3 linked regions of the Geotalea uraniireducens genome follow. The protein of the gene in region 1 binds, or shares a complex with, the protein of each later gene. Links are inferred from orthologs where the notes say so. Each region holds a gene or a part of one and is shown in the gene's direction. Other genes may lie near its edges.

The links.
Region 2: the proteins of secY (region 1) and secA are in contact, whole or in part, in a crystal structure (PDB 3DIN), measured with the Thermotoga maritima proteins. The link is inferred for Geotalea uraniireducens from one-to-one orthologs. Residues at the interface, in WP_004081795.1 of Thermotoga maritima: Glu108, Gly109, Glu110, Glu111, Ala236, Glu237, Arg238, Arg239, Ile240, Thr241, Ile242, Gln243, Tyr244, Ala245, Arg246, Arg247, Val248, Thr249, Gly250, Arg251, Arg252, Val253, Tyr254, Gly256, Ala257, Ser258, Thr259, Tyr260, Leu261, Pro262; in WP_004082002.1 of Thermotoga maritima: Glu261, Ala262, Arg263, Lys300, Ala301, Arg302, Thr303, Ile304, Ile305, Leu323, Tyr324, Asp325, Pro326, Val329, Ser330, Tyr333, Ile336, Lys340, Phe345, Val349, Glu363, Phe364, Tyr374, Ser375, Gly376, Gly377, Glu393, Ile395, Thr482, Ser483.
Region 3: secY (region 1) and secG share a complex: the UniProt entries of both Escherichia coli proteins name them as parts of the sec protein translocase complex. The link is inferred for Geotalea uraniireducens from one-to-one orthologs.

Annotation. Positions count from the first base shown.
Region 1 is NZ_AP027151.1:3,441,080-3,444,161, reverse strand. The notes cover bases 14-2,942. They hold secY (preprotein translocase subunit SecY), read left to right. Parts: upstream 14-788; coding sequence 789-2,096; downstream 2,097-2,942. Other genes in these bases: map (type I methionyl aminopeptidase), read left to right, coding at 2,766-2,942; QMN23_RS16115 (adenylate kinase), read left to right, coding at 2,116-2,763; rplO (50S ribosomal protein L15), read left to right, coding at 346-792; rpmD (50S ribosomal protein L30), read left to right, coding at 148-327; rpsE (30S ribosomal protein S5), read left to right, coding at 14-135. Outside these bases: more of rpsE, read left to right, coding at 1-13; more of map, read left to right, coding at 2,943-3,082. UniProt on the Escherichia coli protein: The central subunit of the protein translocation channel SecYEG. Consists of two halves formed by TMs 1-5 and 6-10.
Region 2 is NZ_AP027151.1:2,848,484-2,851,847, reverse strand. The notes cover bases 126-3,336. They hold secA (preprotein translocase subunit SecA), read left to right. Parts: upstream 126-427; coding sequence 428-3,136; downstream 3,137-3,336. Other genes in these bases: argJ (bifunctional glutamate N-acetyltransferase/amino-acid acetyltransferase ArgJ), read left to right, coding at 3,275-3,336; QMN23_RS13365 (phenylacetate--CoA ligase), read left to right, coding at 126-265. Outside these bases: more of QMN23_RS13365, read left to right, coding at 1-125; more of argJ, read left to right, coding at 3,337-3,364. UniProt on the Escherichia coli protein: Required for protein export, interacts with the SecYEG preprotein conducting channel.
Region 3 is NZ_AP027151.1:2,320,154-2,323,177, reverse strand. The notes cover bases 97-2,967. They hold secG (preprotein translocase subunit SecG), read left to right. Parts: upstream 97-1,281; coding sequence 1,282-1,653; downstream 1,654-2,967. Other genes in these bases: QMN23_RS10800 ((Fe-S)-binding protein), read right to left, coding at 2,742-2,967; QMN23_RS10805 (FadR/GntR family transcriptional regulator), read right to left, coding at 1,930-2,655; tpiA (triose-phosphate isomerase), read left to right, coding at 455-1,210; pgk (phosphoglycerate kinase), read left to right, coding at 97-388. Outside these bases: more of pgk, read left to right, coding at 1-96; more of QMN23_RS10800, read right to left, coding at 2,968-3,024. UniProt on the Escherichia coli protein: Subunit of the protein translocation channel SecYEG. Overexpression of some hybrid proteins has been thought to jam the protein secretion apparatus resulting in cell death; while this may be true it also results in FtsH-mediated degradation of SecY.

The DNA of each region.
Region 1 (3,082 bases):
GCTGGGTTGCATAATGTTTTGTCGAAATGTCTGGGGTCGAACAATCCTCATAACGTGGTGAAGGCTGCATTTGCTGGTTTGGCTCAGCTGCGCAGTCCGGAAGAGGTTATGGCAAGACGTGGTGTTACTGAATAGGTGGAGGGATTCATGTCGAATGAACTGAGCATAACACTGGTGAAAAGTCATATTGGGCTTCCTGCCAAGCAACGTGCCGTGTTGCTGGGGATGGGTCTTGATAAACGGAATAAAACTGTGACATTGCAGGACACCCCTGAAATAAGGGGTATGATCAGCAAAGTGTCGCACATGGTTAAGGTAAACGAGTAATTTTCTTTGAGGTGAATGATGGAATTGAATGAACTTAAACCTGCAATTGGCGCAGTTAAAAATAGGAAGCGGATCGGCCGTGGCCCCGGTTCTGGGCATGGTAAGACTGCGACTAAAGGTCATAAAGGTCAGAAAGCGCGCAGCGGTGGCAGCGTAAAGGCTGGTTTTGAAGGTGGCCAGATGCCGATGCAGCGCCGGTTGCCGAAACGTGGCTTTACACCACTGACTCGGCGCGAGTATGCCGTTGTTAATGTCGGCCTGCTGGATGCTTTTGAAGCCGGAAGTATGGTTGACGTTGCCGCGCTTCAGTCTGCTGGCTTGATAGGGTCAGTCAAGGACGGCGTCAAGGTTCTTGCGGACGGTGAGCTGACAAAGCCCTTAAAGGTTATTGCGCACAAGTTTAGTGTGAAGGCAAAAGAAAAAATCGAAGCGGCTGGTGGTTCGGTCGAGGAGCTCGAGCTTTGATCGAGACGTTTCAGAATATCTTCAGAATCCCTGAGTTGAAGAAGCGGGTTACTTACTCTTTAATGATGTTGGCGGTGTATCGTATTGGATGCCATATACCGACTCCAGGCATTGACAGCAAGGCACTTGCACATTTCTTTGCCCAAGCCCGTGGTACTCTCCTCGGGCTTTTCGACATGTTTTCGGGTGGTGCGTTAGAGAAGTTGACTGTCTTTGCGCTTGGGATCATGCCCTATATCTCATCGTCGATTATATTCCAGCTTTTGACCGTGGTAGTACCTTCAATTGAGAAGTTGTCTAAAGAAGGAGAATCAGGTCGGAAGAAAATTATCCAATATACACGCTATGGGACTATTGTGCTTAGCGTGGTTCAGGCGTTGGGTATCAGCATCGGCTTGGAAAGTATGCGCGGCCCTGCAGGTGAGTTAGTAGTTCCCAATCCTGGCTGGGGGTTCAGGTTGATGACGGTAATCACCTTGACCGCGGGGACGGCCTTTATCATGTGGTTGGGTGAGCAAATGTCCGAGAAGGGTGTCGGCAATGGAATCTCGCTGATCATTTTTGCCGGTATTGTGGCACGAATTCCCACCGCGCTAATCAATACGGTACGTTTGCTGAAAACAGGCCAGATGTCGCTTTTTATTATCCTGTTTATTCTTGTGTTAATGTTTATTGTTGTTGCTGCAATTGTATATGTTGAGCGTGGCCAGCGTCGATTGCCGATCCATTATGCCAAGCGCGTCGTAGGGCTAAAAACCTATGGTGGACAGACGTCGCACTTACCGTTGAAAGTAAATATGGCGGGGGTTATTCCACCAATTTTTGCATCTTCAATCATCATGTTCCCGGCAACCGTTGCCAATTTTATAAATGTTCCTTGGGTTCAGCGGGCAGCGAAAAGTCTGACCCCCGGCAACTGGATTTACAACTTTTTTTATGTTGCCTTTATAATCTTTTTTTGCTACTTCTATACGGCTGTTTCTTTTAATCCAGTCGATGTCGCCGAAAACGTGAAGAAGCATGGTGGATATATCCCTGGAATTAGGCCTGGTAAAGAGACTTCGGAGTACCTGGATAAGGTGCTGACGAAGCTTACATTTGCCGGGGCGATATATATTTCGGTCGTTTGTGTTCTTCCCTCAGTTTTGATTGGCAAGTTCAATTTGCCGTTTTACTTCGGCGGAACAGCTTTGTTGATTGCAGTTGGCGTCGGGATGGATACTGCTGCGCAGGTGGAGTCGCATTTGATAACCCGCAGCTATGATGGTTTTATGAAGGGTGTGCGCGTGCGTGGACGCCGATAATTGTTATTGGGATAATATGATGAATCTGGTTTTTTTAGGTCCGCCAGGGGCTGGGAAGGGTACTCAGGCAGCCCTTTTGACTAAGCAGTATGGGGTGCCGCAGATATCCACTGGAGAGATGCTTCGGTCTGCCGTACAGCAGCAGACGCCAATGGGGCTGGAAGCTAAGCGGCATATGGATAGCGGAGCGCTTGTTCCTGACGAAGTGGTCGTGGGGATAGTTGAAGAGCGCCTTGCTGCTGCTGATTGTGTAAATGGTTTCATTCTTGATGGGTTTCCCCGTACTGTTGCCCAGGCTGATGCCTTGTCGGTGATGTTGCGCAAATCGGGAAAAGAAATAGAACATGTGATTCTGTTTGATGTGGATACCTCAGTGTTGCTTGAACGAATTGTCGGGCGACGCATGTGCCGCAAATGCGGCCGGGGTTATCATGTGTGCTTTGATCCGCCGCTTGAAGCTGGTAAATGTGACGAGTGTGGTGGTGAGTTGTATCAGCGTGAAGATGACCAAGAGTCGACGATGCGGAAGCGTCTTGAGGTTTATGAGGCGCAGACCGCACCTCTTAAGGCGTATTACTCAACCGGGGGGCTTCTTCGGTCTGTCGATGCATTGGGAGCAATACAGGACGTCTATGGTGAGATTCAAAAGATTGTCGGGCGAGATTGAGGGTGATAATACTCAAGTCTTTCCGTGAGATTGAGTTGATGCGCTCCGCCGGCAGGATTGTGGCGGAAATTCTAGAGATTGTGCGCAGTGCCATAAAGCCGGGTGTTACAACTCGGATGCTTGATGCCCTAGCTGAAAATGAAGCCATAAAACGGAAGTCGCTCCCTGCATTTAAGGGGTACAGTGGATATCCGTACTCACTTTGTTGTTCGTTGAATCAGCAGGTGGTACACGGTATGCCAACAAGCCGAGAGCTGGTTGAGGGTGATATTCTAAGTCTCGATTTCGGCGTTGTGTATGGGAACTTTTATGGTGATTC
Region 2 (3,364 bases), 590 kb from region 1 along the record:
CGAGGTGCTCAGCCAGCTGGAGGGGTTCGGCAGCGAGTTCCAGGTGGTGCTCGACCATCGCAGCGACGGTCGCGACCATATGACGGTGCGGGTCGAGCGGGGCGAGGATGTCTCGCCTTCCCGCGACGAACAGCTGGGAAAGAGCATTGTGTTGGCCATCAAGCGGAACCTGATGGTCACCTGCGAGGTTGAAGTCCTCCCTTACGGGGAACTTCCCCGGTCGGAACGGAAGACCCGCCGGATGTTCGACAACCGGCGCTTCTAACCAACCGGAGCATGAATCGCTTTTTTACCGGGCAATTGCGTCACTGAATCGTTGCGTTGTCCGGCGCCGTGCGGGGCGTAATTCTGTTGAGCAATTTAGCCTGTTATGGTAGTCTCACCTGTTGCTTTGTGCCAATCCACCCCGAGTCAGGAGAATGTTTTAATGATTGGGAACATTATCAAGAAGATCGTCGGGAGCAAGAACGAGCGCGAGCTGAAACGCCTCTGGCCGATCGTGCAGAAGATCAACGGCCTGGAGCAGCAGATCGCCCAACTGTCCGACGATCAGTTGCAGAATAAGACTGTCGAGTTCAAGGAACGCTACCAGAAAGGCGAGAGTCTCGATTCACTCCTCCCCGAAGCGTTTGCCGTCTGCCGCGAGGCGGGGAAGCGGGTGCACAACATGCGCCACTTCGACGTCCAGTTGATCGGCGGGATGGTGCTCCATCAGGGGAAAATCGCCGAGATGAAGACCGGCGAAGGGAAAACGCTGGTGGCGACCCTGCCGGCCTACCTGAATGCCCTGACCGGCAAAGGGGTCCACGTCGTTACGGTCAACGACTATCTCGCCAAGCGCGACTCCGAGTGGATGGGGCGGATTTACAACTTCCTCGGCCTGACCGTCGGCGTAATCGTTCACGGTCTCGACGACGAGGAGCGGCGGGAGGCCTATAACGCCGACATCACCTACGGCACCAATAACGAGTTCGGCTTCGACTACCTGCGCGACAACATGAAGTTCTCCCTCGACGACTATGTCCAGCGGGACTTCAATTACGCCATCGTCGACGAGGTCGACTCGATCCTGATCGACGAGGCGCGGACGCCGCTGATCATTTCCGGGCCGACTGAGGATTCCACCGACAAGTACTACGTGATCGACCGGGTCATCCCGCATCTTGTGAAGGGGGAAATGAAGGAGGAGGAGGCCAATACCCTCTCCGGGAAGCGCAAGGTCTATACTGGTGACTATACGGTCGACGAGAAGGCGCGGACGGCGACCCTCACTGAAGAAGGGGTCTTGAAGGTCGAGAAGCTGCTCAAGCTCGACAACCTCTACGACCCGGTCAACATGGATACCCTTCATCACGTCAATCAGGCGTTGCGGGCCCATGCGCTGTTCAAGCGGGATGTCGACTACGTGGTGAAGGAAGGGGAAGTGCTGATCGTCGACGAGTTTACCGGCCGCCTCATGCCGGGCCGCCGCTGGTCGGACGGCCTGCACCAGGCGATCGAGGCTAAGGAAGGGGTTGATATCGAGAACGAGAACCAGACCCTGGCCACCATCACCTTCCAGAACTACTTCCGGATGTATGAAAAACTGTCCGGGATGACCGGTACTGCCGACACCGAAGCGGAAGAGTTCGACAAGATCTACAAGCTCGACGTGGTGGTCATTCCGACCAACCGGCCGTTGCTCCGTCCCGACTTCCCCGATGTCATCTACAAGACGGAGCAGGAGAAGTTCAAGGCGGTGATCGAAGAGATCAAGGATTGCCATACCAAGGGCCAACCAGTGCTGGTTGGCACCATCTCCATCGAGAAGTCCGAAGTCCTGGCGGAGCTGCTCAAGCGGCAGGGGGTGCCCCATAACGTCCTGAACGCCAAGCAGCACGAGCGTGAAGCAGAGATCGTCGCCCAGGCGGGCCGGAAGGGGATGGTGACCATCGCCACCAACATGGCCGGCCGCGGTACCGATATTCTGCTCGGCGGCAACCCGGAGGGGCTGGCCAAGCAGTGGCGCCGTGCCAATCCGGATGCGGAGGTGGCGGAGGAAGAGTACGAGCGGGTGCTGGCCAAGTATCGCGAAGAGTGCGCCACCGAACATGACGAAGTTGTTGCTCTCGGCGGCTTGCACATCCTCGGCACTGAACGCCACGAATCGCGGCGGATCGACAACCAGCTCCGTGGCCGGTCCGGCCGGCAGGGCGACCCCGGCTCTTCCCGTTTCTACCTGTCGCTCCAGGATGACCTGCTGCGGATTTTCGGTTCGGACCGGGTCGCCAAGATTATGGATCTGCTCAAGATCGAGGAGGGGGAGGCGATCACTCACGGCATGATCACCAAGGCGATCGAGAATGCCCAGAAAAAGGTCGAGGCCCACAACTTCGATATCCGCAAGCATCTGATCGAGTACGACGACGTGATGAACAAGCAGCGCGAGGTGATCTACACCCAGCGCCGCGAAATCCTCGCCGGCGAGGATATTCGGGGCAATTTCCTGCAGATGCTGGACGATGCCATCGAGGACCTGGCTGTAGCGTACGCCATCGAAAAAGTGCCGGCCGCCGAATGGGACTGGCAAGGGATTGGCGAGGCGGTGTACAAGCTTTTTGCCATCCAGCTTGACGTACCGGCCCAGACCCTCGACCGGCTCAGTCCGGAAAGCTTCCGGACGCTCTTGAAGGAGAATGTCCATCAGATGTTCGAGGCCAAACTGGCGGAGTTTGGTGAAGAATTGATGGATCACCTGATCAAGGTGATGATGCTGCAGACTATCGATACCCAGTGGAAAGACCACCTCCTTTCCATCGATCACCTGAAGGAGGGGATTGGCCTGCGCGGCTACGGCCAGCAGGATCCGAAGCAGCAGTACAAGAAAGAGGCCTTCGATTTGTTCATGGGGCTGATGGCGCGGATCGCCGAGGAAACGGTCCAGAAGATCTTCTGGGTGCAGATCGCCCAGGATCAGGATATGGATCGGATCGAAGAGGAAGAGCTGAAGCGCCAACAGAAGCAGCAGCGGCTGGTCTTCAACCTGGCCAGTGAAGAGGCTGCCGCGCAGCCGGCCAAGAGCAAGAAGACGGCGGGACGGAATGATCCGTGCCCGTGCGGCAGCGGGAAAAAGTACAAGAAGTGCTGCGGCAAATAGGCTGACGCGGGGAAATACCCATCCGCGTTGTTGCCCTCGTCGCGGGGCTGCCCGCATACGGGAGTATGCTCCGCCGCTCGCTCTTCGCCCACGTGGGATCCAGCCATGTTAGAGTGCGAACGGAAGGTTGAGGTCGTCATGAACATCAAAGGGTTTAAATTCGCCGCCGTGGAGGCGGCAATAAAAAAGCCGGGTCGGCTCGATTTCGCCTTGATCGTTTCCGAGGTG
Region 3 (3,024 bases), 1.1 Mb from region 1 along the record:
TGCTGCCGACCGCTTCAACCCGGAGGCGGAAACCAAAGTCACGACAATTCAGGAAATCCCTGATGAGTGGATGGCGTTGGATATCGGTCCGGCTACGGTAACTCTCTTTACTGAAGCGCTGCAGAATGCCAAGACCATCATCTGGAACGGCCCGATGGGGGTTTTCGAAATGGACGCCTTTTCCCGCGGCACGTTCGCCATGGTGGCGGCTGTGGCAAACTCCTATGCCCTGACCATTGTCGGCGGTGGTGATACGGATGTCGCAGTCCACCGTGCCGGGGAGTATGCGAAAATCAGCTATATCTCCACCGGCGGTGGCGCATTCCTGGAGCTTCTTGAAGGGAAGAAGTTGCCGGGCATCAAGGTTCTTGAGGAAAACGGCCATTGATAAGGCGGTCGGCTCCGCGAAGGGGGCCGACCGTCCGACCGATTTATCCTTTTATCGGGAGGATTCATGAGAAAGCCTGTTATTGCTGGGAATTGGAAGCTCTTCAAGAAGACCGCAGAGACAGCGGACCTCGTCAACAAGCTGGTCCCGCTTGTGAAGAATAATCGGCAAGTCGATATCATTATCGCGCCCGTTTTCACTGTACTCAGTGCGGCAAAGCAGGCACTCTCGGGATCGGCTATCCATCTTGCGGCGCAGGATTGTTACTGGCAGGAAGAAGGCGCCTTTACCGGTGAAGTTTCGCCCGGCATGCTGGTCGATGTCGGCTGCAGTCACGTGATCGTGGGACATTCCGAACGTCGGCAGTATTTCGGCGAAACGGACCAGGCGGTAAACTGCAAAATCAAGGCAGCCGTTGCCGCTGGTCTGGTGGTTCTCTTCTGTATCGGGGAGACGCTCGCCGAACGTGAAGCCGGCCGGACCTTCGAGGTTTTGCGGACCCAGCTTAGCGGTGGGACTGCCGGCTTGACGACGACCGAGCTTGAGAAAATCATCATTGCGTATGAACCGGTCTGGGCGATCGGGACCGGCAAGACGGCCAGCAACGAGCAGGCCCAGGAGGCCCATGCATTCATTCGCTCGGAAATTGCCGGGCTTTTCGGCAACGGTCCAGCCGATATGGTGCGTATCCTTTATGGCGGGAGTGTCAAGCCGGAAAACATCAAAGGACTGATGGCTCAGAAAGACATCGACGGGGCTTTGGTCGGTGGTGCCAGTCTGCAGGCGGATTCTTTTGCTGCCATTGCCAATTATGACATCTAATTTTGCCCTTGGCTTTTTAGGGGTGATGTGATAGCTTTCACAAGTTATTAATAGTGTGGAGTTAACCGATTATGACTATCTTGCTTACCATCCTTCATATCATCGTTTCCGTTGCCTTGATTGCCATCGTGCTGCTGCAGTCGGGCAAGGGGGCGGAAATGGGAGCGTCCTTCGGTGCTGGCGGCAGCCAGTCGGTATTTGGTGCCACTGGTGGGACCACGTTTCTCAGTAAGCTAACGACGGGGGCGGCAACTATCTTTATGCTGACCTCTCTTGTCCTGGCTTATCTCTCCGGACAACCGGGGACCTCCTCGATCATGTCCTCGAAAGTACCCGCCAAACCGGCTGCGCCGGCTCAACCGACCCAGCCCCGTCCGATGGCCCCGCCCGTTCAGTCGACCCCTGTACAGGGAGCACCCGCTCCTGCCGCTCCTGCCAAATAAAAGTATTGACATTGGCGGGGCAAAATGATAGAAAGTTCTTCCTTGCCGAAGTGGTGGAATTGGTAGACACACCATCTTGAGGGGGTGGCGGGCAATAGCTCGTGCGAGTTCGAGTCTCGCCTTCGGCACCAAATAATTTAAAAAGCCCTTTCCTTCCGGAAAGGGCTTTTTTGCTTTGTTGGTGAGGAAAACAATGAGTGGCGTATAAATAGGTAAGTATGTATGTGTCAGTCTTGGGATGGTCGGCTGTCTTGCCGGAGTTGCTTGATTGAGCAGCTAGGCGCTTTGCCGGGCTTGGTTGACGTACGTATTGCTTTTGGCTTCGGCAAACGTGAGGTGGGTCAGCATCGCTTCACGGGAGGCAGCGGGGTCACGATCCCGAATCGCTTCGAAGATAGCCTTGTGGTGACCATAGAGCGTGCGATGGTCCTCGTCGGTCAGGTAGACAGCTCGCCATACCCCCCTTTGAAACTCCTTCATTGCATCGAAGATCGTTTGCATCAGATGGAACCAGACAACGTTGTGGGTGGCGCGGGCGACGACGATGTGGAAGTTGGCATCCAGGTCTTCAGAAGATTTCAGACCCGTGAGGTTTTGGGCCATCCCGTCGACAATCGCCGCAAGCTTACGGATATCCTCGGGGAGTGCCCGTTGCGCGGCATAGAAGGCAGTCCATGCCTCCATTCCTTTCCTGACCTCGATAACGTCGAGAGCTCGTTCGCGCTCCACCCGGATAAGCTCAGAAAGAGGCGTGCCCGACGAGGACTCGACGAGCGACTTGACGATGGTCCCTCCCCCCTGATACGACTCTACGAAGCCGGCTGCCGCCAGCATGTTGAGTGCTTCCCGCACCGACGGACGTGACACGCCGAACAGTTCGGCCAGCTCTCGCTCGGGGGGAAGCTTTTGGCCTGGGGCGAATTCGCCGGCCAGGATCGAGGAGCGAATCTGGTCGGCAATCTGTGATGAGATTTTTTTTGGCTTGATTGGTTTGAAATTCATACCCGGTCCAGATGAGAAGTTAATCATGTGAGGGCTATGAATACACTATCTGTCTCGTGAAGGCAATATGAATAATCCACCGGCTGTTATGGTAACCCCCGGCGAAGACTTTCATATAGTAATTCGGTAAGATGGCTGACGCGCAATGGTACGTTGTCATCGGCTAAGCCTTTGCGCAATTGGAGCAGGCAGCCGGGATTTGACGTGACAAGTACTGCCGCACTGGTGGCCTTGATGTTGTCGAGTTTTCGCTGGAGCACCCGGTCAGCCATTGCCGGCCTGGTGATATTGTATGTTCCCGCGCTACCGCAACAGGCATCGGCTTCCGATAACTCCCGGAATTCAAGCCCTGGGATCAGCGCAAGGAGC